DNA from 2 places in the Ruegeria sp. CG4 genome. Region 2 is predicted to be linked to the other one. Evidence: riboswitches for the same ligand, from Rfam matches in the RefSeq annotation. Region 2 holds a riboswitch; the other holds the start of a gene.
The links. Region 2 has a riboswitch for thiamine pyrophosphate ahead of thiB (thiamine ABC transporter substrate binding subunit). Riboswitches for the same ligand answer to the same signal wherever they lie in the genome.
Positions count from the first base shown of each region.

Region 1: linked by a shared signal. The riboswitch ahead of thiD (bifunctional hydroxymethylpyrimidine kinase/phosphomethylpyrimidine kinase) and the one ahead of thiB (thiamine ABC transporter substrate binding subunit) in region 2 are both predicted to bind thiamine pyrophosphate.

Region 1 is NZ_JBQFRB010000007.1:174,163-186,059, forward strand. It holds gene ACR0J2_RS17610 (ABC transporter substrate-binding protein) at 1-378, opposite strand, end outside; gene ACR0J2_RS17615 (HesA/MoeB/ThiF family protein) at 399-1,364, opposite strand; gene ACR0J2_RS17620 (thiamine phosphate synthase) at 1,361-1,957, opposite strand; gene ACR0J2_RS17625 (thiazole synthase) at 1,954-2,724, opposite strand; gene thiS (sulfur carrier protein ThiS) at 2,726-2,920, opposite strand; gene ACR0J2_RS17635 (FAD-dependent oxidoreductase) at 2,904-3,881, opposite strand; gene thiD (bifunctional hydroxymethylpyrimidine kinase/phosphomethylpyrimidine kinase) at 3,878-4,681, opposite strand; TPP riboswitch at 4,727-4,833, opposite strand; gene dnaJ (molecular chaperone DnaJ) at 5,095-6,240, opposite strand; gene dnaK (molecular chaperone DnaK) at 6,315-8,222, opposite strand; gene ACR0J2_RS17655 (alpha-ketoglutarate-dependent dioxygenase AlkB family protein) at 8,437-9,039, shown strand; gene ACR0J2_RS17660 (ABC transporter permease) at 9,036-9,857, opposite strand; gene cysQ (3'(2'),5'-bisphosphate nucleotidase CysQ) at 9,980-10,777, shown strand; gene ACR0J2_RS17670 (3-deoxy-manno-octulosonate cytidylyltransferase family protein) at 10,777-11,577, shown strand; gene galE (UDP-glucose 4-epimerase GalE) at 11,648-11,897, shown strand, end outside.
Region 2 is NZ_JBQFRB010000006.1:222,286-234,182, forward strand. It holds gene ACR0J2_RS16470 (hypothetical protein) at 1-1,572, shown strand, start outside; gene ACR0J2_RS16475 (transporter substrate-binding domain-containing protein) at 1,569-2,660, shown strand; gene ACR0J2_RS16480 (thiamine ABC transporter ATP-binding protein) at 2,672-3,364, opposite strand; gene ACR0J2_RS16485 (thiamine/thiamine pyrophosphate ABC transporter permease ThiP) at 3,351-4,898, opposite strand; gene thiB (thiamine ABC transporter substrate binding subunit) at 4,874-5,854, opposite strand; TPP riboswitch at 5,887-5,991, opposite strand; gene ACR0J2_RS16495 (LysR family transcriptional regulator) at 6,077-6,967, opposite strand; gene ACR0J2_RS16500 (trimethylamine methyltransferase family protein) at 7,083-8,621, shown strand; gene ACR0J2_RS16505 (GcvT family protein) at 8,683-11,094, shown strand; gene ACR0J2_RS16510 (FAD-dependent oxidoreductase) at 11,091-11,897, shown strand, end outside.

The DNA.
Region 1 (11,897 bases), on a different contig from region 2:
GATTTTCTTGCCTTTCAGGTCCGCCGGGGTTTTGACCGGGCCATCTTCCAATACCAGAAGGCAGTTGAGCGGGGTCGCGACTAGCGTGCCGACACGTTTCAGGGGCAGACCCTCGTGTATCTGCAGATGCAGTTGCGGCTGGTAGGACACAGCCAGATCGGCCTGCCCCGCAGCAACCAGACGCGGCGGTGCGGACGGGTCAGCAGGCGGGATGATTTCAACTTCAAGCCCCTGTTCGGCGAAATAGCCGTTTTCCTGCGCCACGATAATGGGGCCGTGATCGGGGTTGATGAACCAGTCCAGCAAAATGGTCATCTTGTCGTCAGCCCAGGCCGGTGCAGCGGCCAGCAGCGATAAGGCTGTGATCAGTTTCTTCATATCTCGCGTTTCCTTCCTGTTCACGAGGTTGAGGCCGCGACGAGGACAATCTCGCCCGGCCAATCCGATTGAATCCGTTCGGCTGCGCGCCACGCCCGTAGACCAGTGGCGCAGCAAAGGGCCAATCTTTTTGCTTGTTTAGGCTCTAATCCGGACAATTCGACTGGCGTTAGTCGTTCTGCGCCGGGGTGTATCGGGACCAGCGCTTCATCCGTGCCGCGAAGCTCGATGATCCGGTCTTCGGCCGTGAGTTGGCTGGCAGACAGGAAGCGGAAACAACTTGCGGGTTCTGGCGCATCATCGAAACGGAAACTGTTGCTGCGCAGGGTGCGGGCATCAAAGTTCACCATTTGGCCCAGCGGCGATGGTTGCAGGCCCAGGATCACGCTCAGCGCCATTTGCGCCTGCGTCGCGCCGATCACACCGACAACCGGACCCAAAACACCTGCTGAGGCGCAGCTGGCACCACTGTCGGGCGCGTCTGGAAACAGCGCACGTAAAGACGGCGCGCCGCCGCAAAAACCGCCCACATAACCTGACAACCCGAGCACCGAGGCACTGATCAGCGGCTTTCCCTGTGCCAGACAGCTGTCCGACAGGACATAACTGGCCGCATAACTATCCGCACAATCCAGGACCACATCCGACCGCGACACCAGATCTGCCGCGTTTTCGCATGTCAGGGCCTGACTTTGTCTGGTGACTTCAAGCTTGGAGTTGAGGTCGCGACAGCGCCGCGCCGCAACTTCAGCCTTTGGCAGGCCGACATCCCGTTCCGTGAAAAGCGTTTGCCGGTGCAGGTTCGACAGATCAACGACATCGCCATCAACAACCATGATGTGACCCACCCCTGCCCCGGCCAACAGCGGCAGAACCGGCGCGGCCAACCCTCCTGCCCCGACGACAAGTACTCGTGCAGCGGACAGGCCCGCCTGCCCTTCGGGTCCCACTTCGGGCAGGATCATCTGACGTCCGTAACGGTTCATCGCGTGATGTCGATCCATTCGCGCAACCGCGCTTCGGGGTCAGGGTTCAGCGTGATGTCGGTCACTGCCGCGACAATATCGGCCCCGGCCTCGAACACGCCAGGCGCGCGCTCGACCGACATTCCGCCAATGCCGACCAATGGGATACGCCCCACCCGCGTCTTCCATTCGGTCACGCGGGGCAGACCTTGCTGCCGCCACTTCATCTTTTTCAGGATGGTCGGATAGACAGGTCCGAGCGCCACATAGTCGGGGTCCATCGACAGAACCCGCTCAAGCTCATCATCGTCATGGGTTGAAACACCAAGTTTCAGGCCTGCCCGGCGGATGGCATGCAGATCGGCATCATCCAGATCCTCCTGCCCCAGGTGGACCCAGTCGCAGCCCGCCTCTATTGCCTGCTGCCAATGGTCGTTCACGACCAGTCGGACGCCGTGGCTGCGGCACAGTTCGAGCGAGATCATAATCTGGGCGCGCACCGCATCACCCGATTGGTCCTTGATCCGCAACTGCACCAGTTTGACGCCCAGAGGCAGCATCCTGTGCAGCCAGTCTGAATGATCGAAGATCGGATAGAACCGGTCCAACGTCATGACAGAAATGCCTTTCCGATCACTGGCGTTGAAGGTTCGGCCATGTCGCGTGCCTCGATCGGGTCGGCCTTATGGGCCAATTGGCCGGCCTGAATCGCCAATGCCATTGCACGCGCCATCCCCACCGGATCACCGGCACGGGCCACCGCCGTGTTCAGAAGAACAGCATCATAGCCCAGCTCCATCGCATGCGCGGCGTGGCTTGGTCTGCCGATGCCGGCATCAATGACAAGCGGCACATCGGGAAACGCAGCCCGCAGCGCCCGCAGCGCATATTCGTTGTTCAGACCGCGCCCGGACCCGATGGGCGCGCCCCACGGCATCAGAACCTCGCAACCCGCCTGCAACAGGCGTTCGCCGACGATCAGATCGTCCGTTGTGTAGGGAAAGACCTGAAATCCATCTTCCGTCAGGATGCGGGCGGCTTCGACCAGTTGAAACACATCCGGTTGCAGGCTGTCGGTATGACCGATCAGTTCCAGCTTGATCCAATTGGTCTGAAAAGCCTCGCGCGCCATCTGGGCGGTTGTCACAGCCTCTTTCACCGTGTGGCATCCGGCGGTGTTGGGCAGGACAATGACACCCAGGTCGCGGATCATCCGCCAAAAGCTCTGCCCAGCCCCACCCGCGCCTTCACGGCGCAGGGATACCGTGGCAACACCCGCCCCGCTGAGGCGAAACGCTTGTTCCAGAATGGCCGGACTGGGATACTGCGCCGTGCCCAGCATCAGCGGATTGGGCAGTTCTGTGCCGTAAAAGGTCTTCACGTCAGCCCCCCTGCATCGGGGCGACAACTTCGACCCGGTCACCATCTTCGAGTTTTAGTGCCAGTCGAAGGCTTGAAGGGACGAACTGTTCATTCACAGCTGTAGCTACGCAGCCCGAGAATCCACATTCCGCCAGCAAATCTGACAGGGTTTCTGCGCGGCTTTCGCGCGCCTCGCCATTAAGCACGATCTTCATCGACCATCTCCGAATGTTTGTTTTCCAGCGCCAGATCGGCGACGCCCTGTGCCAACGCGGGCGCAAGCAAGTAGCCATGGCGATACAGGCCATTGGCATAGATCGTTCGACCCAACCGGCGGATGCGAGGCAGGTTGTCGGGAAAAGCGGGGCGAAGATCGACACCGATTTCCAGGATCTCAGCCTCACCAAAAGCCGGGTTCAGCGCATAAGCCGCACTGAGAAGCTCCAACATCGAGCGGGCAGTAATCCGGCCGCTGTCCTCGGATTCGATCATCGTTGCGCCCAGCATGTAGACCCCGTCACCCCGCGGGACGACATAAAGCGGCATGCGCGGATGCAGCAGTCGCACAGGGCGAGAGAGAGTGACATCTGGGCAGCGGATCACCAGCATCTCGCCTTTGACGCCACGCAGATCATGCAAGATCTCGCGCGCGTGCAACCCCCGGCAATCGATCGCATTCTCCAACCGGGAAGGGGCCAGTGTACGGTGAAAGGGCACACCTCGGTCCCTGAGGTGGCTGCAGAGGTCCCGCAACGCTTGCCGGGGATCAAGATGGGCCTCTGCCCGGAAGAAGAGACCGTTACTGAAACTGTCTAGATCAGGCTCTAAATGGGCGATATTCGCACTTCCGACTTCTGAATGCCCATCCGTTCGGCGTGCAAAGCGGCGCAGATCCGGCAGGTCGCGCGAATGCGCAACAACCAGCGTTCCGCACCGATGCACCCGCGTTCTGGCGGCCCACCAGTCAATCGCTGTTTGTCCAAGCCGCAGAACCGGTTCCTCGGCATTTTCATATTCACACCAGGGGGCAAGCATGCCACCCGCCCACCAGGAACAGCCATGTGGGCCTGGCGGGCCTGCCGAGTCGAATATCTGCACGTCAGCGCCGCGCGATACCAGCTCGGTGGCAACAGTCAGACCGGCTACTCCGGCACCTATGACCGACCAGACGGTCATGCGGGCCAAAGCTGATGAAAATGATGAACCGGCCCATGCCCGCGACCAATGTCCAGATCATCGGACCGGGCTATCGCGCCTTGCAGATAGCTGTGCGCATCTGCAACGGCCGTCATCAGCGTTTTTCCCAGCGCCAGCCCGGCAGCAATTGACGCGGACAATGTACAACCGGTGCCATGCGTGTTTTTGGTATTTCGGCGCGGTGCCGTGAACTCTGCCACCAAGCCCGAAGCGTCGATCAAGAGATCACGGCAAATGTCGCCGGATCCATGCCCGCCCTTCATCAGAACGGAACCTGCGCCCATGTCACACAAGGCAAGCCCCTGTTCTACCATCTGATCCGGCGTCTCCGCAGCCGGGCAATCCAGAAGGCGTCCGGCCTCGGGCAAGTTCGGCGTCAATAGCGTGGCTATGGGCACGAGCACCGCCCGCAATGTCTCAACCGCGTCTTCTGTCAGCAAGGCATCGCCGGATTTGGCAATCATCACAGGATCCAGAACGATGGAACCACGAAACGCTGCAAGGCTGTCTGCAACACATCGGATGATCTCCGGCGTCGCCAGCATGCCAATCTTGACGGCGCCCACGCTCAGATCAGACAGAACGGCATCGATCTGTGCGGTGACAGTATTCAGCGGGATCCCGTGAACGGCGGTAACGGCCCGTGTGTTTTGCGCGGTCACGGCGGTGATCACGCTGGCACCATAAACCCCCAAGGCAGACATTGCCTTGATGTCAGCCTGAATTCCGGCACCACCGCCACTGTCCGAGCCTGCAATTGTGAGCGCAATAGGCGTCATATCGTTGCTCCATCAAAATTGGGCAACGCGCGCATGGAAAACGTCTGACAATATGAGACCGTTCCCTACGCCGGTATTGCCCGGATCAGGTTCGATGGGTTAGCGAATTCACGCCTCTCAGCCCTTCGATCAGGGCACCCCAACGGTTGACCGGACAATCACAGGCACATCGGAAAAACACAAGACTGAATTTGATCTGTTTTATGGCCACCCTGATCCCTTGGGTAAGGCCAATGGTATTTGCGAGGCTCTGCCTCGCGCTCCGGGATATTTTTGGCCAGATGAAGGAAAGATCCCTTGTTCATCTGGCCCAAATATCCCGAGGGAGGCGCCCACAGGGCGGCGGGGGCAGCGCCCCCTGCAACAAATAAGCCGCCCGAAACCGGGCGGCTTTGGTCGGGAAAGCGGTTCCCTTAGCTTTTCATCCCATCCCAGAAGGACTTGACCGACGAGAAAAAGCTTTTTGATTCCGGGTGGTTGTCCTCTCCCAGATCGTCAAACTCACGCAGCAGTTCTTTCTGGCGACTGGTCAGGTTGACCGGTGTTTCCACAGCCAGTTCGATGAACATGTCACCCACGCCACCGCCACGCAGGGCGGGCATTCCTTTGCCACGCAAACGCATCTGGCGGCCCGACTGGCTGCCTGCCGGGATCTGCACCCGGCCACGACCGCCATCGATGGTGGGCACTTCGATCGAACCACCCAGAGCGGCCTTGGCCATGCTGACCGGCACGCGGCAATAGAGGTTTATGCTGTCGCGCTCAAACAGCTTGTGATCGGACACTTCGACAAAGATATACAAATCTCCCGGGGGGCCACCACGCATTCCGGCCTCACCCTCACCCGCCAGACGGATGCGGGTTCCGGTTTCGACACCGGCTGGAATATTGACGGACAGCGCCCGTTCTTTTTCCACCCGACCCGCGCCGCCGCAGGATTTGCAGGGATTCTTGATGATCTGACCCAATCCCGAGCAGGTCGGACAGGTGCGTTCAACGGTGAAAAAGCCCTGTTGCGCGCGGACCTTACCCATACCCGAACAGGTCGGACAGGTGGTCGGTTCAACGCCGCTTTCAGCGCCCGATCCATCACAGGCCGAACAGGCCACGGCAGCGGGCACGTTGATGGTTTTTTGCAAGCCCGCAAACGCCTCTTCCAGCGAGACGCGCAGGTTGTAACGCAGGTCGGAACCGCGTGCGGCACGACGGCCACCGCCACCGCGCTGGCCACCCATGAAATCGCCGAACAGGTCGTCGAACACATCCGAGAACGCGCTGGAGAAATCGCCCTGACCAAAGCCGCCGCCGGGCCGGCCCCCGCCGCCCATGCCGTTTTCAAACGCGGCATGGCCAAAACGGTCATAGGCAGCCTTGCGTTCTGCGTCTTTCAGAACGTCATAGGCTTCGTTCGCTTCCTTGAACTGCGCCTCGGCTTCCGGGTTGTCCTTGTTGCGGTCGGGATGCAACTCTTTGGCTTTCCTGCGAAAACCTTTCTTGATCTCGTCCGCCGATGCACCCTTGGACACGCCGAGTACATCGTAATAGTCGCGTTTTGACATCAGTGTTTCCTTCTGCCTCAACGTAAACGGGCCGGCCCGGTATCCGGACCGGCCCGAATTGGCCCGGTTACCCGTTAGTTACGCTTGTCGTCGTCCAGATCTTCGAACTCGGCGTCGACAATATCGTCATCACCCGGAGCGGCGTCCGCAGCTGCCGGTTCATCCTCGGCCTCTTCGGACTGCGCCTTGTAGATGGCCTCGCCCAGTTTCATGGCCGCTTCGGTGACGTTCTGGATGCCCGACTTGATCTTGTCGGCATTTTCGGTTTCCAGCTCGTCTTTCAGCGCGGCAATCGCCAGCTCGATGGCTTCGATGGTGGTCGGGTCGACCTTGTCGGAATGCTCTTCCATCGACTTCTCGGTCGAGTGAATGAGGCTTTCCGCCTGGTTCTTGGCGTCGACCAGCTCGCGGCGTTCCTTGTCGGCTTCCGCGTTCTCTTCCGCGTCCTTGACCATCTTTTCGATGTCCTCGTCGGACAGACCGCCCGAGGCCTGGATGGTGATCTTCTGCTCTTTGCCTGTGCCTTTGTCCTTGGCCGAAACCGAGACAATGCCGTTGGCGTCGATGTCGAAGGTCACCTCGATCTGCGGCATGCCGCGCGGTGCGGGCGGGATGTCTTCGAGGTTGAACTGACCCAGGATCTTGTTGTCCGAAGCCATCTCACGCTCACCCTGGAACACGCGGATGGTTACGGCGTTCTGGTTGTCTTCGGCGGTCGAGAAAACCTGGGACTTCTTGGTCGGGATCGTGGTGTTGCGGTCGATCAGACGGGTGAACACGCCACCCAGGGTTTCGATGCCCAGCGACAGCGGGGTCACGTCCAGCAGAACCACGTCTTTGACGTCGCCCTGCAGAACACCGGCCTGAATGGCGGCACCCATGGCAACAACTTCGTCCGGGTTCACACCTTTGTGCGGCTCTTTACCGAAGAATTTGGTGACCTCTTCGATCACTTTCGGCATCCGGGTCATACCACCGACCAGAACAACCTCGTCCACGTCAGCAGCCGACAGACCGGCGTCTTTCAGAGCGGCGGCGCAGGGCTTCATCGACTTCTTAATCAGGTCGCCAACCAGCGATTCCAGCTTGGCGCGGGTCAGTTTCATGACCATGTGCAGCGGCTGGCCGTTCGAACCCATCGAGATGAACGGCTGGTTGATTTCGGTCTGCGAGGTCGAGGACAGCTCGATCTTGGCTTTTTCAGCAGCTTCTTTCAGACGCTGCAGCGCCATCTTGTCGGCAGACAGGTCGACGCCGTGTTCCTTTTTGAACTCGTCCGCCAGGTAGTTGACGATGCGCATGTCAAAGTCTTCACCACCCAGGAAGGTGTCACCGTTGGTCGATTTGACCTCGAACAGGCCGTCGTCGATTTCCAGGATGGTCACGTCGAAAGTACCGCCGCCAAGGTCATAGACTGCGATGGTTTGAGTGTCTTTCTTGTCCAGACCATAGGCCAGCGCGGCAGCTGTCGGTTCGTTGATGATCCGCAGCACTTCCAGACCGGCGATTTTACCGGCGTCTTTGGTGGCCTGACGCTGTGCGTCGTTGAAGTATGCCGGAACGGTGATAACCGCCTGCGTGACTTCCTCACCCAGATAGCTCTCGGCGGTTTCCTTCATCTTACCCAGAGTGAAGGCCGAGATCTGGCTTGGGGAGTACTTTTCGCCGCGGGCTTGGACCCACGCGTCGCCATTGCCGCCATCAACGATGGCGTACGGCACCATTTTCTTGTCTTTTTCGACTTCGGCATCATCCACACGACGACCGATCAGACGCTTGACGCCAAAGATCGTGTTGTCGGGGTTGGTGACCGCCTGACGTTTTGCAGGCTGACCGACCAGTCGCTCATCTTCGGTGAAGGCGACGATCGAGGGCGTGGTCCGCGCCCCTTCGGCGTTTTCGATGACTTTCGGCTGCGAGCCGTCCATGATGGCCACGCACGAGTTTGTGGTACCAAGGTCAATCCCGATTACTTTACCCATATTTTCAATCCCTTTCTCTTCAAGGCGATGTCCCGAGGCCGGGACCCGTTATGGCATCCCTGCCCCGATCTGCATTGCGTAATGGCCCTACACCATTGCGCGTCCCGGCGTATATAAGGGCGCGACGAAAGGCCTGCAAGCGGTGTAAAACGCAGGTTTTCGGGATTTTGTGGCCTTTTTCGGCAAGGTTTTGGCAAGGATTGAGGATTCTGGGATGGCCCGGCTGATTTTGCGCGGATTTGACATCAGAAAGGGCTGGCTGGATGCATCGGCCCAGACGCAACTGATCGAAACGCTGCGCCCGATTCTGAAAGCAGCGCCACTGGTGCTGCCAGTGACGCCGCAAGGCAAGGCGATGTCGGTGCGCATGACCTCGGCCGGGGCCGTTGGCTGGGTCACGGACCGGGATGGCTACCGGTATCAAACACTGCACCCGCAAGGGAAGGCCTGGCCTGACATTCCCGAACCGATCCTGAACCTGTGGCACGACCTTGCCAGCCGCGAACGCGACCCCGATTGCTGTCTGATCAATTATTACGGGGAAGGCGCCCGGATGGGTCTGCATCAGGACAAGGACGAGGCCGATTTTTCCTGGCCGGTTCTTTCGGTTTCGCTGGGGGATGATGCGCTTTTTCGGATCGGCAACACCACCCGAGGCGGCAAGACCGAGTCGATCTGGCTGAACTCGGGCGACGTTGTCATCATGGGCGGGCCGGCACGGCTGACTTATCACGGGATCGATCGCATCCGCTTCGGATCTTCCAAACTCTTGCCAAAAGGCGGGCGGATCAACCTGACGCTGCGGGTGGCCCGTTAGCGGCGTGCGTCCCAGCTTTGAGACACGTGTTTGCGTGTAAAGAACTCACCCAACAGCCCGATCATCAACAGCGCTATGCCGACCCATAAGGCATATTCCCAGTTTGTGTTCCGTGGAAAATAGTTGCGGAAAATGAAGCCCCGGGCCTGGTCGATGATGTGAAACAGCGGGTTCCAGGCGAACATCATCAGGATATAGCCGCCCAGCGCATTGGCGACGAACATCTTGCCCGAGAACACCATGTTCAGACGCCGATAGATGTTTTTCAACATCTCCGCCGTTCTTGGAAACCACGGCTTCAGGGCCATCAGGTTCAAACCCACCGTGCATCCCACAAACCACGACAGGATCAGCATTCCGAAGGCGCCGCCTGGGTCCAGAATATCCAAAGGTTCAACCGCGACATGATACACGAACAGGATCACCAGAATCGAAACGAGCTGCGTGTAAAGCGCGCCGAAGGCCGCCGCCAGCAGCATGATCATCGGATTCATCGGCGAATGCAGCATCATCGGATTGTTCCCCGGCGCAATACCGGCAATCGCGGATACCGACTTTACATGCATGATGAACATGAAAACGCCCGACAGCATGTAAAGCACGAAGTTGCCGCGGATTTTGGCAATCCGTCCCCCCATAAATGACAGGATCAGGTAGAAGACAGTGGCCAGAATGACGATCTGCATGATGTTGATGAAAATCGCGATAACAGCATTCGAATGTTGCGAGCGTATCTGCCGCACGACGGCGTGAAACACCAGTTCCGCCGTGGTGAAGGCACCGCCCAAAAGCGTTTGGTTGCGCTTGTAATAAAACACCCGACGCGTCTTTCCTGCTTCTTTGCCCAAAAACTGGCACGAAATTCTTGCCGTTCCGTAACCGTCACATCATAAGTCCAACAGGACATTGGATCAACAAATCCCAGGAACGGAGCATTTTTGTGACCTACGACGCGTTAATTCCCGTCATCAGACGCCTTGCCCTGCAAGCAGGGAACAAGATCATGCAGATATATGAGGCGGATGATTTCGACGTGAAGGTCAAATCCGATAGCAGCCCCGTGACCGAAGCGGACGAGGCAGCAGATGCCCTGATCTCGGCCGGTCTGCGCGAAGCCTTTCCCGATACCCTTCTGGTGACCGAGGAACAGGCGGCCTCGCACACGCAGAAGGGTGATACGTTCCTGATCGTCGATCCGCTGGACGGCACTAAGGAATTCATCAATCGGCGCGGCGATTTCACCGTCAATATCGCGCTGGTCGAAAACGGCGTTCCCACGCGCGGCGTTGTTTATGCACCTGCCCGGGGCCGCATGTTCTACACGCAGGCCGATGGCCGGTCGGTCGAAGAAACAGGTGCGCTTGAGATGGACATTATCGGGGACGTTACGCCAATTTCAGTGTCTGAACCGGACAATTCCGCCCTTTTGGTCGTGGCCTCGAAATCGCATCGGGACCAGGCGACCGAGGATTACATCAACAAATATCAGGTGAAGGACAGCAAAAGCGCCGGCTCGTCGCTCAAGTTCTGCCTTGTGGCCACTGGCGAGGCCGACATCTATCCACGGGTTGGCCGCACGATGGAGTGGGACACCGCCGCCGGACACGCGGTTCTGGCCGGCGCCGGGGGCAAGGTCGTTCGCTTCGACGATCATTCACCGCTGACCTATGGCAAGGAAGACTATGCAAATCCGTTCTTCATTGCCTACGCTCCGGGTGTGGAACTGAAGGAAGCCTGATGTCTGTACTGATCGCAATCCCCGCCCGTTACGCGTCGACCCGCTATCCGGGCAAACCGCTGGTGCCGCTGACCGGTGCAAATGGCGTGTCCATGACCCTGATCGAAAGATCCTGGCGCGCTGCGTGTTCGGTATCCGGCGTGGACCGCGTTGTAGTGGCCACAGACGATGACCGCATTCGTGACGTGTGCGAAGGGTTTGGGGCGGAAGTGGTCATGACCTCCGAGACCTGTGGTAACGGCACGGAACGCTGCGCCGAAACCCATGCCAATCTGGGTTCGGGCTACGAGATCGTCGTCAATCTGCAGGGAGACGCACCGCTGACACCGCATTGGTTCGTCGAAGATCTGATCGCGGGGTTGCGCACGGCCCCTGACGCAGGTGTGGCCACGCCGGTCCTGCGCTGTGACGGTGATGCGCTGAACAGCCTGCTGAATGATCGCAGGAACGGACGGGTCGGCGGCACAACCGCCGTGTTCGGTGCGGATCACAGCGCAATGTACTTCTCGAAAGAGGTGGTCCCCTTTACCACGGCCACTTATGCGGGTGACGAGCCAACCCCGGTGTTCCATCACGTGGGTGTTTATGCCTATCGACCGGATGCGCTGGCCGCTTATCCCGACTGGCCGGTGGGGCCGCTGGAGAAACTGGAAGGACTGGAGCAGCTTCGGTTCATGGAGAACGGCCGCAAGGTTTTGTGCGTCGAGGTTGAGGCCAAGGGCCGCCAGTTCTGGGAACTGAACAACCCGCAGGACGTGCCCAAGATCGAAGAAATGATGGCCGCGATGGGGTTGGATTGAACGTTTTTACCCATTTCACCGTCTCCTTTCATGGCCTAGTGTTTTTTGACGTTCGGAAATTGGATCATCCATGACAGTTGTTCTTGTCACCGGCGGTGCCGGATATATCGGGTCGCATGCCTGCAAGGCCCTTGCTGCCGCAGGCTATACGCCTGTGACATATGACAATCTGGTTACCGGCTGGCAGGACGCGGTGAAATTCGGGCCGTTCGAACATGGTGATCTGCTGGACCGAAACAGGCTGGATCAGGTGTTTGCCAAATACCGTCCCGTTGCGGTGATGCACTTCGCTGCTCTCAGCCAGGTGGGCGAAGCGATGG
Region 2 (11,897 bases):
AACGTCCGAATGTCGGCACTGACCACCAAGGCCGAAAACCGCCGAGGTCTGGCGATATATATGGTGTTCTTTGTCGGCATCTACTTCGTGATGCTGATGTCGCCGGAACTGATCGCGACCTTTGTGATGGGCAGCAAGGAAGCGACGGCTGCGACAGGCGGGTCCAACGTTGTGGCCCGATCCATCGTTAACCCCGAGGCTGGTACGGGGCCTGCCGTTGATCCGCGTACTCTGCCGTTTTGGCTGGCCATCGCCATCACCTTTGGGGCCGCTTCGCCCACCTTTCAGGTTATCGAGCGCAAAATCCGCGCCATCGCCTATTTCTTTGCCGGTGTACCCAGAAACATTTTTCGGGTGCTGCAATCTCTCGAAGATCTGAATTACGGCAGCTATGGGGATGGCGAGACCCTGCCGCTGTGGAAAGCTTTTCGTGAGAAGATCGCGGCAAGCAAAGTTGACCCGATCATGGATGGAATGGTGCAAAGCATCGAAAGCTCGTTGCGCTGTATCGATTTGCTGCAACCGCCAATCATCGGGCCGCAAAGCTCGGCCTTCCGGCAATTGTTCAACGAAGATACCCCTCTGGCGCGGATCGACGACCTGCGATCACGGTACGCCAGCATTCTGGGCCGCATTGCTAACTTCAAGCTGGAAAAAGACACCTTGCAGAGCCTGCAGGATGAAACCGCAAAACTGGCGGACTCGATGCAGTGTCTGTTTGCGCTTTATTCGATCAGGTCGCGCAAAGTGCCCGAAGCGCTGATGAACACGCCAACGGCACAGATCATCGAAAAAGTGACTGGTGAAGACACCGCGCAATCCCTGCACGACATCACGCTTGCAAGTATTTTCGGGGCGGTTTTCAGCTATGTCCTGGTTGAACAGGTGGCCATGTTCAGCAGCAACGTAAGCGATGCGACCGAATTGCGCGAAATCTGCGCCGCCATGCTGATCCCCCTGATCCCGTCACTTATCCTGCTGGCGTTTCTTACCATACTGCTGCGGCATCTCAGGATGGATCAGGGCAGCTGGCCCCGCAGTGACGATATACAGATTCCGTTCTGGGACTATGCCAAGCTTGCTTTCTGGCCCGCCTTCCTGGCCACGGTTCTCTATGGTGCGATAACCTGCATCGGCGCGGATGGTGTCGTTCGACACGCGCTGGACGGTGACGGCAGCGCTATGATCACAACAGGCCTGAATTTCCTGAAGGATGAAATCGAACAGTTGCCGCGTATCTTTTTGCTGTCTTACGTGACGGCCTGCGCCCTGTTGTTCGTTGCGGATCAGCATGACCGGATGCGCTGGTTCGTGACGGTTGGTATCGCCCTGGTGGTATCGGCATTCCTTCTGATGGTGGCAAATCTGGCCGCAAGCCTGTTCAATATAGTCCCCCCGGCGACGGGCCTTGGCCTGCTGGACATCGCAATCATGGTAACGCTTCCCTATTCCATTTTCCTGGTCTTTTACGCAATCGCCGCCGAACTGGCTGAAACCGGTTCGATGAAGAAAATCCTGTCAGTTGTCGGCACCCGCATCCGCGAGCCCCAGAGATCGGATGGTCGCTCATGACACGCCCTGCTGTTTTGGCGTTCGCCTTGGCGGTTTTGGCCTGGCAAGGCACTGCCTCTTCTGTCACGGCCGAAGCGGACCTGATCGTTGGCGTGCGAACGGACGCCCCGCCTTTTTCGTATCTCGCGGTGCGTGATCGCGAAGGACGTTTGACCAGCGATACGCCGCCTCTTGCGTCGGGTGAGGTGTTCACCGGCTACATGGTCAATATCTGCGCCACGGTCCTTGAAGAACTGCAGAAGTCCCGCGATTTCACCGTCGAATGGAAGGCTATCGAGGCGCGGGACCGGTTCACCGACCTGCAAAGCGGCAAAATCAACATTCTCTGCGATCCGGCCACCATTACCCAAGAGCGTTTGTCCTATCCCGGCGTGCTTGTTTCCCCGCCGGTCTATCTGTCTGGTGTCGGAAGGGCGGAGACGACGCGTGACCAGTGGGCTGGTCACTGGCCCTGTATCGGCCCGGTCGCAGGGATCGTGGAAGGCACCACGGCACCGCGTTCTATTAGGCTGATTGCAGAACAATACGGTTTCGGCGAGACATTCTCGGAAATCGTCAGAATGCATCCGGATGTAGACAAGGTTGTTCTCAGCGACGATGAGAAAAAACGCCTGACCGATTGCCCGGATGCCGTAGCTGGGTTGACGTGGGATGTGGGTTCGCTTGCTAAATATGTCAGCGCCGATGCGGCCGATACAGATCCTGACGCTGCCTATGTTGTCCGCAGTTACCCAAACCATGAAAAACTGGCGCAAGCGCTGTGCGACGGGCAAATCTATTACTCGGTTGGCGATCTTGAGATCGTGACGCTGGCATTGAAGTCCTACATTGAAAGAAACCCGGATTGTCAGGCCCGTGCGGACGCTCAGGTCTATTCCGAAGAGCGCTATGGCATTTTCGTCCACTTGTCAGATCAGATGAACAGTTCGGACCAACTCGCCTTGGCGTTTCTTCAGCAGCTCACGATCGAGATTCACAAGGGTCACGATTCAATCCTTGTGCGAAGTTTTTCGGATAATTTTGACCGCAACAAGATTTCACGCTCCTTAGATCTGTTCCTGTGGAATCTGGTCGCCGGAGCCAACTGACGGCGGACGTGTCACCCAAGATAGTCTCGCAACGCAGGCGGCGGGTTATCAAAAAGTGTGGATGTCTCTGTGACCGGGTGCGCCAGCCCATCCGCCACCAGAACCGAATGACTTGCGATTCGTCTTGCATCCTGTGGATCATGGCTGACCATCATCATTGTCGTTCCGGCCTCGGTCGTCAGGGCAGAGACAAGATCCAGCATTTCCGCCTTGAGCGCCGGTCCCAGAGCGGCAAACGGCTCGTCCAGCAAAAGCAAAGGCCGCTGTTGTACCAGCACGCGGGCAAGGGCAACACGGCTTTGTTGACCGCCCGACAATTGTGCCGGTCGCCGGTCCGCCATATCGGGCAAGCCAACACGATCCAGCGCGGAATGCACCTGTGCCTGCTCATCGGCTGACAACCGGCCGTTCGGATGCAAACCCAGGGCGATGTTCTGGCCAGCGGTCAGATGAGGAAACAAGTTCCCATCCTGAAACAGCATCGCCAGCGGGCGCTGCCCCGGCGGTAATCCGGTAATATCGCTGCCGCGCCAGTAAATTTGCCCCGCGGCCAGATCGCGAAACCCAGCAACCGCCTCTAAAAGGGTCGACTTTCCCGCGCCAGAAGGACCGATGACCGCAACGCGTGATCCGGTTTCGATTTGCAGGCTCGCGCGCAATACGAAATCGCCATTTGAAATCGCACAGCCATCAAGCTTCAGCATGCCAGCGCCCTCCTCGATCCAAAAGCCAGAATGCCCCCATCGAAAGCGCCAGCAGCAACAGGGCGCCACCGGCCGCAGCCTCCATCTGATAGGCTCCCATCAGCCGGTAAATCTGAAGCGGAAGCGTGGCGATTTGTGCATCGGCAAATAGCGCGATGACCCCCAGATCCCCCATGGACAGTGCCGCCGCCAGACCCGCGGCAAATCCGATTTGCGGTCGCAAACGCGGCAGCAAAATGCGTGTCACAAAACTCCATCTGCTCATATCCAGTGACAGTGCCAGGCGACCGTATTGCGCAACAACCTCGCGCGTCGATGGAACAAGTATCCTCAGGGCAAAGGGCAACGCCATGACGGCATTCACCAGAGCCGTTACAGGCAGAGCCAGAACAGTAGGGTTGGCAAGTGGGCGGATCAGGATGAACAGCCCGGTGCCGACGACCAGAGGTGACGCTGCCAATCCAAGAACACCGCAGAGTTCGACGATCCCGTATCGCCCGGTTGCAACCGTCATCGCCATCGGCAAGGCCAGAAGCAGCAGAACGACGGTGCTGGCTGCCGCGACCAAAACGGATATCAAGGCCGCCCGGTACACCAGCACCGGCATCTCGAACACTCCCGAAAGTCCGGAGATCACGACCGAGGTCAACGGCAGCAGGAGAAAGACCGCCGCTGCGCTGATCCAGAAGGCATCAAACGCCCGCGTCCCTTCATCCCAGCGTCGAATGGAACGATCCAGCCCGGCACCAAACCCGTCACCCCTGGAGAACCTGAGCGCTGCCAGGGCCGCAGTCGCGGTCAGAACCAGTTGCACCCCGGACAGAAGCGCGGCGCGACCCAAGTTGAAATCATAGGTAAAGGCCTGGTAAATCGCGAGTTCTATCGTGGTCGCGCGTGGTCCACCACCCAAAGTCAGGGCAACGGCAAAACTGGTCAGGCAAATGGCGAAAACAACGGCCAGAACACCGGGCAGGATACGCGCCAGCATAGGCATTTCGATCAGCCGGAACATGGCCCATCCGTTGCAACCCAACTGGGCGGCCAATCGAAACCTTTCGGACGGGATCTCCTGCCACCCCTGCAAGATCAGACGCGTGGCCAAGGGGAGATTGAAAAAGACATGCGCCAGAACCACGCCATGCAGCCCGTAGATGCGGATCGGCGGTAGCCCAAAAACCGCTAGAACGTCTGAAATCCAGCCCGCTCGGCCGAAAACCTGCAGCAAGCCGATGATGGCGACGATGACCGGCAGAATGAACGGCGCCCCCAGCAGCGCGATCAGAACCGCCCGCCCGCGAAAACGCCGCCGGGCCAGCGCGCGGGCGACAGGAACGGCAAGCCCTGCACTGAAAATGGCGGACAACACCGCCTGAACCAGCGTGAACCGAAGGGCTGACCAATCGGCCGGTCCGAACCCACTTGCGGAATCGGCGCGCAGGGCAACTGCGGCCAGCGTGCCAAGAATAAGCACGGCAACCAGTGTCGCCGCGCCAATACCCGGCGTCGGATTTACTGGCTGAGCGCGCCCAGCCATTCCGCCAACGCCTCGTCCCGCACGGCTGCCGCCTGATCAGAATCCAGCAGCAAAGATTTTTCCGGTACGGTCAGTGTATCAAACCCTTCGGGCAGGCCCGCCGCAGGCGTTACCGCCGGATACATCCAGTTTGTTGTCGGGATGATCTGCTGGAAGGCATCCGAAACCATGAACTGCAAAAACTGGTCCGCCAGTTCAGGCTGATCGGTTCCGGCCAGTTTTCCGGCTACTTCGACCTGCATATAGTGACCTTCGTCAAATGCGGCCGCCGCCTTGCTTGCATCTTCTTCAGCGATCAGGTGATAGGCAGGTGATGTGGTGTAACTGAGAACCATGTCAGCCTCACCCTCAAGAAACAGTCCATACGCCTCGGACCAGCCCTTGGTGACGGTCACGATATTATCGGCCAGTCCTGCCCAGATTTCGGGCGCTTCGTCGCCATAGGCGGCTTTGACCCACAGCAACAGGCCTAGCCCTGGCGTGGATGAACGCGGATCCTGAATGATGATTTTGGTATCACCGTCGGCCAGCTCACGGAAATTGGCCGGTGCTGCTGCGTCGGCATTATGGACAAACGCGAAATACCCCCAGTCGTAAGGCGCAAATACGTCATCGTTCCATTCTACGGGCAAAGTGTAGTCGGCGCTGACCGAACTGGGCGCAAACAGGCCGGTTTCCTTTGCTGCCGCAATCAGGTTGGTGTCCAGACCCAAGACGACGTCTGCATCCGAGTTTTCACCTTCCAGACGGATGCGCGACAGTAGGGCGGCACCGTCTTCCACACCAACAAGGTTCAGTTCGCAGTCGCAGACCGCTTCGAATGCTTCTTTGACCTGCGGACCCGGACCCCAATCCGAGACGAAGCTGTCATAAGTATAAACGGTCAACTGAGGTTTGTCGGCGGCGATAGCCGAAGTCGCGCTCAGAATTCCCGCAGCAATCAGCAGATGTTTCATGTCATCCTCCATTGCGGCGAGAGGGCAAGGATGGATGAAACCGTCACCTTTCCCTCCGCCGGTTCTAGCCGGTTCAGGTTCAACGGGTTCGCAATGGGCGTCTCAGCGCGGCATTCCGCGCACCCCGAGGTGAGGCCGTGATTAGGGTGATGTCGAAACAATTTCAACCAAATTCGCCCTTCACGCTTCACTGGCATGAAGGATGCTTCTCAACTGGCGGGATCAGGGCAGATCAGCCTGCGAGCCCAGGCTTTGAACCTGCAGCCATTCAATCGCGGCCCGGGTCTCGCGTCGCGATCGGCCAAGTCCTGTGCTCTCGACGAAATAACCATGAGTAGGTGTTATTTTTTCATCAAACAGACGCACGACGCGGCCTTCGGCCAGATCCTGATCGATCAAGGGCAGCCAGCCGACAATCGCGCCCTGCCCTTCTGAGGCACCCCGCAGCAGAACATTGGCATCTTCAAAGATCGGACCACGCAAAGGGCCATCAACCGAGACATTCATCGCCCAGAACCAGTCGAGCCAACCCCAGTGGTTCCTTTGATGCAACAGCGGACAGTGCAACAGGTCTTGGGGCTCATTCACCGGGCCGTGCTTCAGGACAAATGCCTCCGACGCTATGGCAACGGGGGCAAGCTCGATCAGCTTGATCGAATTTTCGGGCATCTCGGCCATTCGTTCCCAGCGGATCACGATGTCGATGTTTGCCCGGTCCAGCATGCCGGGTTGGTAACTCGGAACCACCTCCAGCTCGATCTCGGGGTGGTCGTCCCAAAAATCACCGATCCGGGGCATCAGCCAGCGGGCGGTGAAAATCGGCCCCGCAGCAAGTCGGACCACCTTGCGGGAGCCGCGGCGAACCGAACGCACCGCGTCATCCAGAATTTCAAATGCCTGAGCCGTTGCTGCCGCCAGACGCCTGCCATCTTCGGTCAACGCGACCTCGCGCCCGGCCCGTTCAAACAGCTTGACGCCCAGCTGCTCTTCCAGCCCTCGAATGTGATGGCTGATCGCCGTGGGTGTGACTGACAGTTTCTCGGCCGCAATTCGAAAACTGCCCTGGCGGGCGGCTGCATCGAAGGCGCGAAGGGCGGGAAGAGAGGCGGTCACGAATTTCCCTAATGTAAGTTTTACTCATCAATTGCTGAGAAAACGGCTTTTGTAAACAAGCCCTATGGCTGTGTAGGCTGACTTTGAATGAAGCTGAGCTCATGATATTAGGCCCATGTCTACGCGCCGGCGCGGTCGCAAGGACCGTCTGACACAAGATAACAGCGACGAGGCCAGCCCTGCGGTATGGCCGGGTGTGGTTGGCGGGTGCCTGAAACCGCTGTCCCCGAATGAAGTCGCTCAGACCGAGGAAGCCGCATTGCTGCTGCTTGAGACCCTCGGACTAAGTCAGCCGACCCCATCCATGGTCGACAAGGTGACGGCAGCGGGCGGGACGCTGGGCGATGACGGACGATTGTTGTTTCCGCGCGCCCTTGTGCGCAAGTCGATCAAGCAGGCAAGGCGGAATTTCGTCCTTTGCGGGCAATTTCCTGAAAACGATCTGCGGATCGAAGGCACGCGGGTCCATATGTCAACCGGCGGCGCCGCGCCGGGTGTCTTCGACATCGATACGGGCCACTACCGCCCTTCAACCCTGGCCGACCTGTATGATGCCGCCCGACTGGTCGACAGGATGGAGAACATCCATCATTTCAGCCGTCCGGTCGTTGCGCGCGACGTTGACCCTGCTGCGGCAATGGACCTCAACACTGCCTATGCCTGCCTGATGGGCACGTCCAAGCATGTTTCCGTCTCGATTACCGAACCCGAAAACGTCCCGGCCATTGCCCGCCTTTGTTACAGGATCGCAGGTGACGAAGCCGCCTTTCGCGCGCGACCGTTCCTGACTGTCATGGTCTGTCATGTTGTGCCGCCCATGCGCTTCGCAGAAGAGGCTTGTGAAGTGCTCGAGGCCGCTATTCTTGCGGGTTTTCCGGTACAATTGATCAGCGCGGGACAGGCCGGGGCCACAAGCCCGGCGACTTTGGCCGGGTCACTTGTACAGGCCGTGGCTGAAACGCTCGCCGGATTGGTTTTTGCCCGCCTGGTCGATCCGCAGGTTCGCGCGGTTTTTGCACCCAAACCTTTGGTCGCCGACCTGCGCACCGGGTCGATGTCTGGTGGCGGAGGGGAACAGGCGATCCTGATGGCCGGTGCGGCGCAGATGGGGCGGCATTTCAACTTGCCGACTTCGTCCATAGCCGGGATTACCGACGCCAAGACACTGGATTCCCAATACGGGGCTGAGAAATGCCTGGCAGTCGCCATGGCGGCACATGCGGGATCGAACATTGTCACGCAGGCCGCTGGCAGTCATGCCAGTCTTCTGGGCGTTTCATTGGAAGGCTATGTCAGCGACAACGACCTTTTGGGCAATGTGCTTCGAACAATCCGTGGGATCGAAGTTACGACCGACAACATTGCAGCGCAGGTGATCGCCGATGTGTGTCGGGGTCCGGGTCACTACCTGGGTGAGGTTCATACCTACGACCGAATGAAATCGGACTATTTCTATCCTCATGTTGGCGACAGGCGCACACCGGTTGACTGGCAGGAAGACGGCGCGCGTCCAGTCGGTGAAGTTGCGAAAGCCAAGGCGCGTGAGTTGCTTGCAAATCACTTCCCCTCACATGTTCCGGATGCGGTCGATCGCGATGTGCGACAGCAATTCGACATTCGACTGAGCCGCCGCCGGATCGGGAGAGAGCCATGACCGATCGCACTGACGGCGCTTTCAGCGCGCTCGAAACAAGAACAATCCATGGGGCTACTGCATGACTCTGCCCCACCATGCCCGCACCATCGTGATAGGCGGCGGCGTGATCGGGTGCTCGGTCGCCTACCATCTGGCCCGTGAGGGTCGCAAAGACATAATCGTGCTCGAACGTTCCAAACTGACCTCGGGCACCACATGGCATGCGGCGGGTCTGGTGCGTCGCTTGCGCCCGTCGGCCACTCTGACAAAGCTGATCAACTATTCGATTGACCTATATGGGGCGCTCGAACGTGAAACCGGGCAAGCGACGGGCTGGGTTCAAACCGGGTCGCTGACGCTGGCCACAAATGATGATCGCCTGATCAACATCAAACGTCAGGTTTCACTGGGCCGTGCGTTCGGGCTTGAGGCCGAAGTGGTCGATACGGCCCGCGCGCAGGACCTATGGCCTCTGATCAAAGTGGACGACGTCCTGGGGGCAGTCTGGTCACCCGCCGACGGCAGGGTCAATCCAACCGATGTAGCGCTGGCGTTGTCGAAAGGGGCCCGGGCGCGTGGTGTGCAAATATTCGAGGACACCAAGGTAACGGGTCTGCAAAAAAAAGCCGGTCGGATTGCAGCCGTCGAAGTCGGTGACCACCTGATCGAAGCTGAGGAGGTGGTGATCGCATGTGGACTGTGGTCCCGCGAAGTGGCGGCCATGGCCGGCGCGCATATGCCCCTTTACGCCTGCGAGCACTTCTACATGCTGACCAAGCCGCTGCCCGAAGTGCAGGCGCTTGGGCCGGGCGCACATCTGCCGACGCTCAACGATCAGGATGCGTTCCTGTACGCCCGCGACGATGTCGAAGGGCTTCTGGTGGGTTCATTCGAACCCCATGCCAAGGGCCTGCCACTGGATCGCCTGCCTGCTGATTTCAGCTTCGACCTGCTGGACGAAGACTGGGATCATTTCATGCCAATGATGGAAAACGCGCTGCGACGCATTCCCGCGCTAGAACGTGCCGAAGTGCGGATGCTGCTGAACGGTCCTGAGAGTTTCACCCTCGACGGCCAGTTCATGTTGGGCGAAAGCCCGGATGTTCCTGGACTGTTTCTGATCGGTGGGATGAACTCCACCGGTATCGCGCTGGCCGGGGGCGCGGGCATGGCAATGGCCGAATGGATCATTGCCGGCGAGCCGACGATGGAACTGAACGAAGCCGATATCCGGCGGTTTAGCCCCGAGATGAACGTACTGGGCGCGCTGGAGGCACGAATTCCCGAAGTTCTGGGACGCCACTACGACAATCCCTACCCCGGGCGCTCGATGGAGACTGCGCGGGGGCAGCGTCGCTCGCCTGTTCACGAGGGGCTGGTGGCCGCAGGGGCACGATTTGAATCCCGCGGCGGATGGGAACGTGCAGTGCATTTCGGCGGTGAAGCCGCCCACTTGCCGCTGACCTTCGGAGTGCCCGCATGGCGCGAGCAGGTCGGCCGCGAAGTGGCCGCCTGCCGCGAGGGTGCCGCCATTCTGGACCAGAGTGCGTTCGGCAAGATCATGATCCAAGGCCCCGATGCCTGCGCCTTTCTGAACCGGCTGTGTGCGGCGCAGATAGATGTTGCCGAGGGTCGGATTGTGTACTCGCAAATCCTGAACAAACGTGGCGGAATCGAGAGCGACGTGACGGTTCAGCGGCACGGCCCGCAAACCTTCCTGATGATCACGGGTGCAAGTGAAGTTGTGCGTAACCTGAAAAGGATGCGTGAAACGCGGGGCGTATTTCGTGTTGAGTTTACTGATGTAACAAGCGGATATGCCATCCTGGGTCTCGCCGGACAAAGGGCCTGCGATGTTCTTCAAGCGACCACAAACACTCCCCTGCCCGATCTCAAGAGATTTCAATTCAGGCCCGCTGAAATCGGCCTCGCCCGTGGCTGGGTCGGGCGCCTGAGCTTTACCGGCGAAGAAGGGTTCGAACTCTATATCCCAGCAGAAATGGCGATGGCCGCGCATGAGGCGCTGGTGAGGGCTGGGGCGACCCATGCTGGTCTCTTTGCTAGTGGTTCTTTGCGGATTGAAAGCGGCTTTCGGGCCTTTGGCCACGAACTGACCCCCGGCACCACACCCGCCGAAGCCGGGCTTGCGGCCTTTTGCGCATTTGGCTCTGGTTTTGTGGGTAAAGATGCGCTGCTCGAGCTGGAAACAAAAAAACGGATTGTTTCGCTGCTGTTTGATGATCCGGCCGCGATACCGATCCACGATGAGCCGATCTATCTGAACGGGCGCGCCATCGGGCAGATAACGTCTTCGGCCTGGAGTTATCGGTTCAACCGATCTGTGGCCTTGGCAGTTGTGCACGATATCCAGCGGTCTTTCGAAGAAAAATCCTGGACTGCGGATGGCACGCTGCCTGTTGAAGTTGAAATCGCCTGTGTGCGGTTTTCGGCGCAGGCCACTTTGAAACCCGCGAAGGAAGCATTTTCGTGACGGACGTGACGCGCACCACCCGTGTCGCCATCATTGGCGGCGGTATCATGGGGGTCGCTGCGCAGTTTCAGCTGACCGAAAACGGCTGGACAGATACGATTCTGTTCGAGAAAGCGGAATTGACAAGTGGCTCGACCTGGCACGCCGCGGGGCAGATCGCCCACGCCGTGAGCAGCCGTATCGCGGGATGGATCAACAAGACCTCGATCGCCACATACAAGCAGGTTGAAAAAGAGACGGGCCAAAGCATCGGTTGGCATGAAGTCGGCGGTTTTCGCATTGCCACCACCGATGATGAGGTTGACTGGATGAAATCCATCATGGGTGTGGGCAAGATGCTCGATCTGCCGATGGAACTGGTCGGGCCGGATGAGGTTGCAAAAGGCAATCCGTTTTACAAGGTCGACAACGTCAAGGCGGCAGTCCGGACGTTCGAAGACGGACATATCGACCCGTCCGGCGTGACCCAGGCGTTGGCGGCGGCATCCCGCACGCGTGGGGCCAAAATTGACCGCCGCAATCAGGTTCTGGGCGCAAGCCGACGAGGGGACATGTGGCTGCTGCGCACGGAAAGTGGTGAAGTACTGGCCGAACACGTGGTGATCGCCGCAGGCAGCTATGCCAATCAGGTTGGAGAGTGGTTTGGTTTGAAAATCCCCTCGGTCTCGTGCCTGCATCACTATCTGGTCACTGATGCCGTTCCTGAATTCGAAAACCGCCCGGAACTGCCGGTTATGCGCGACAACGCCTTTGGCGGGTACATCCGACAGGAACAGAAGTCCGGCCTGATCGGAATATACGAA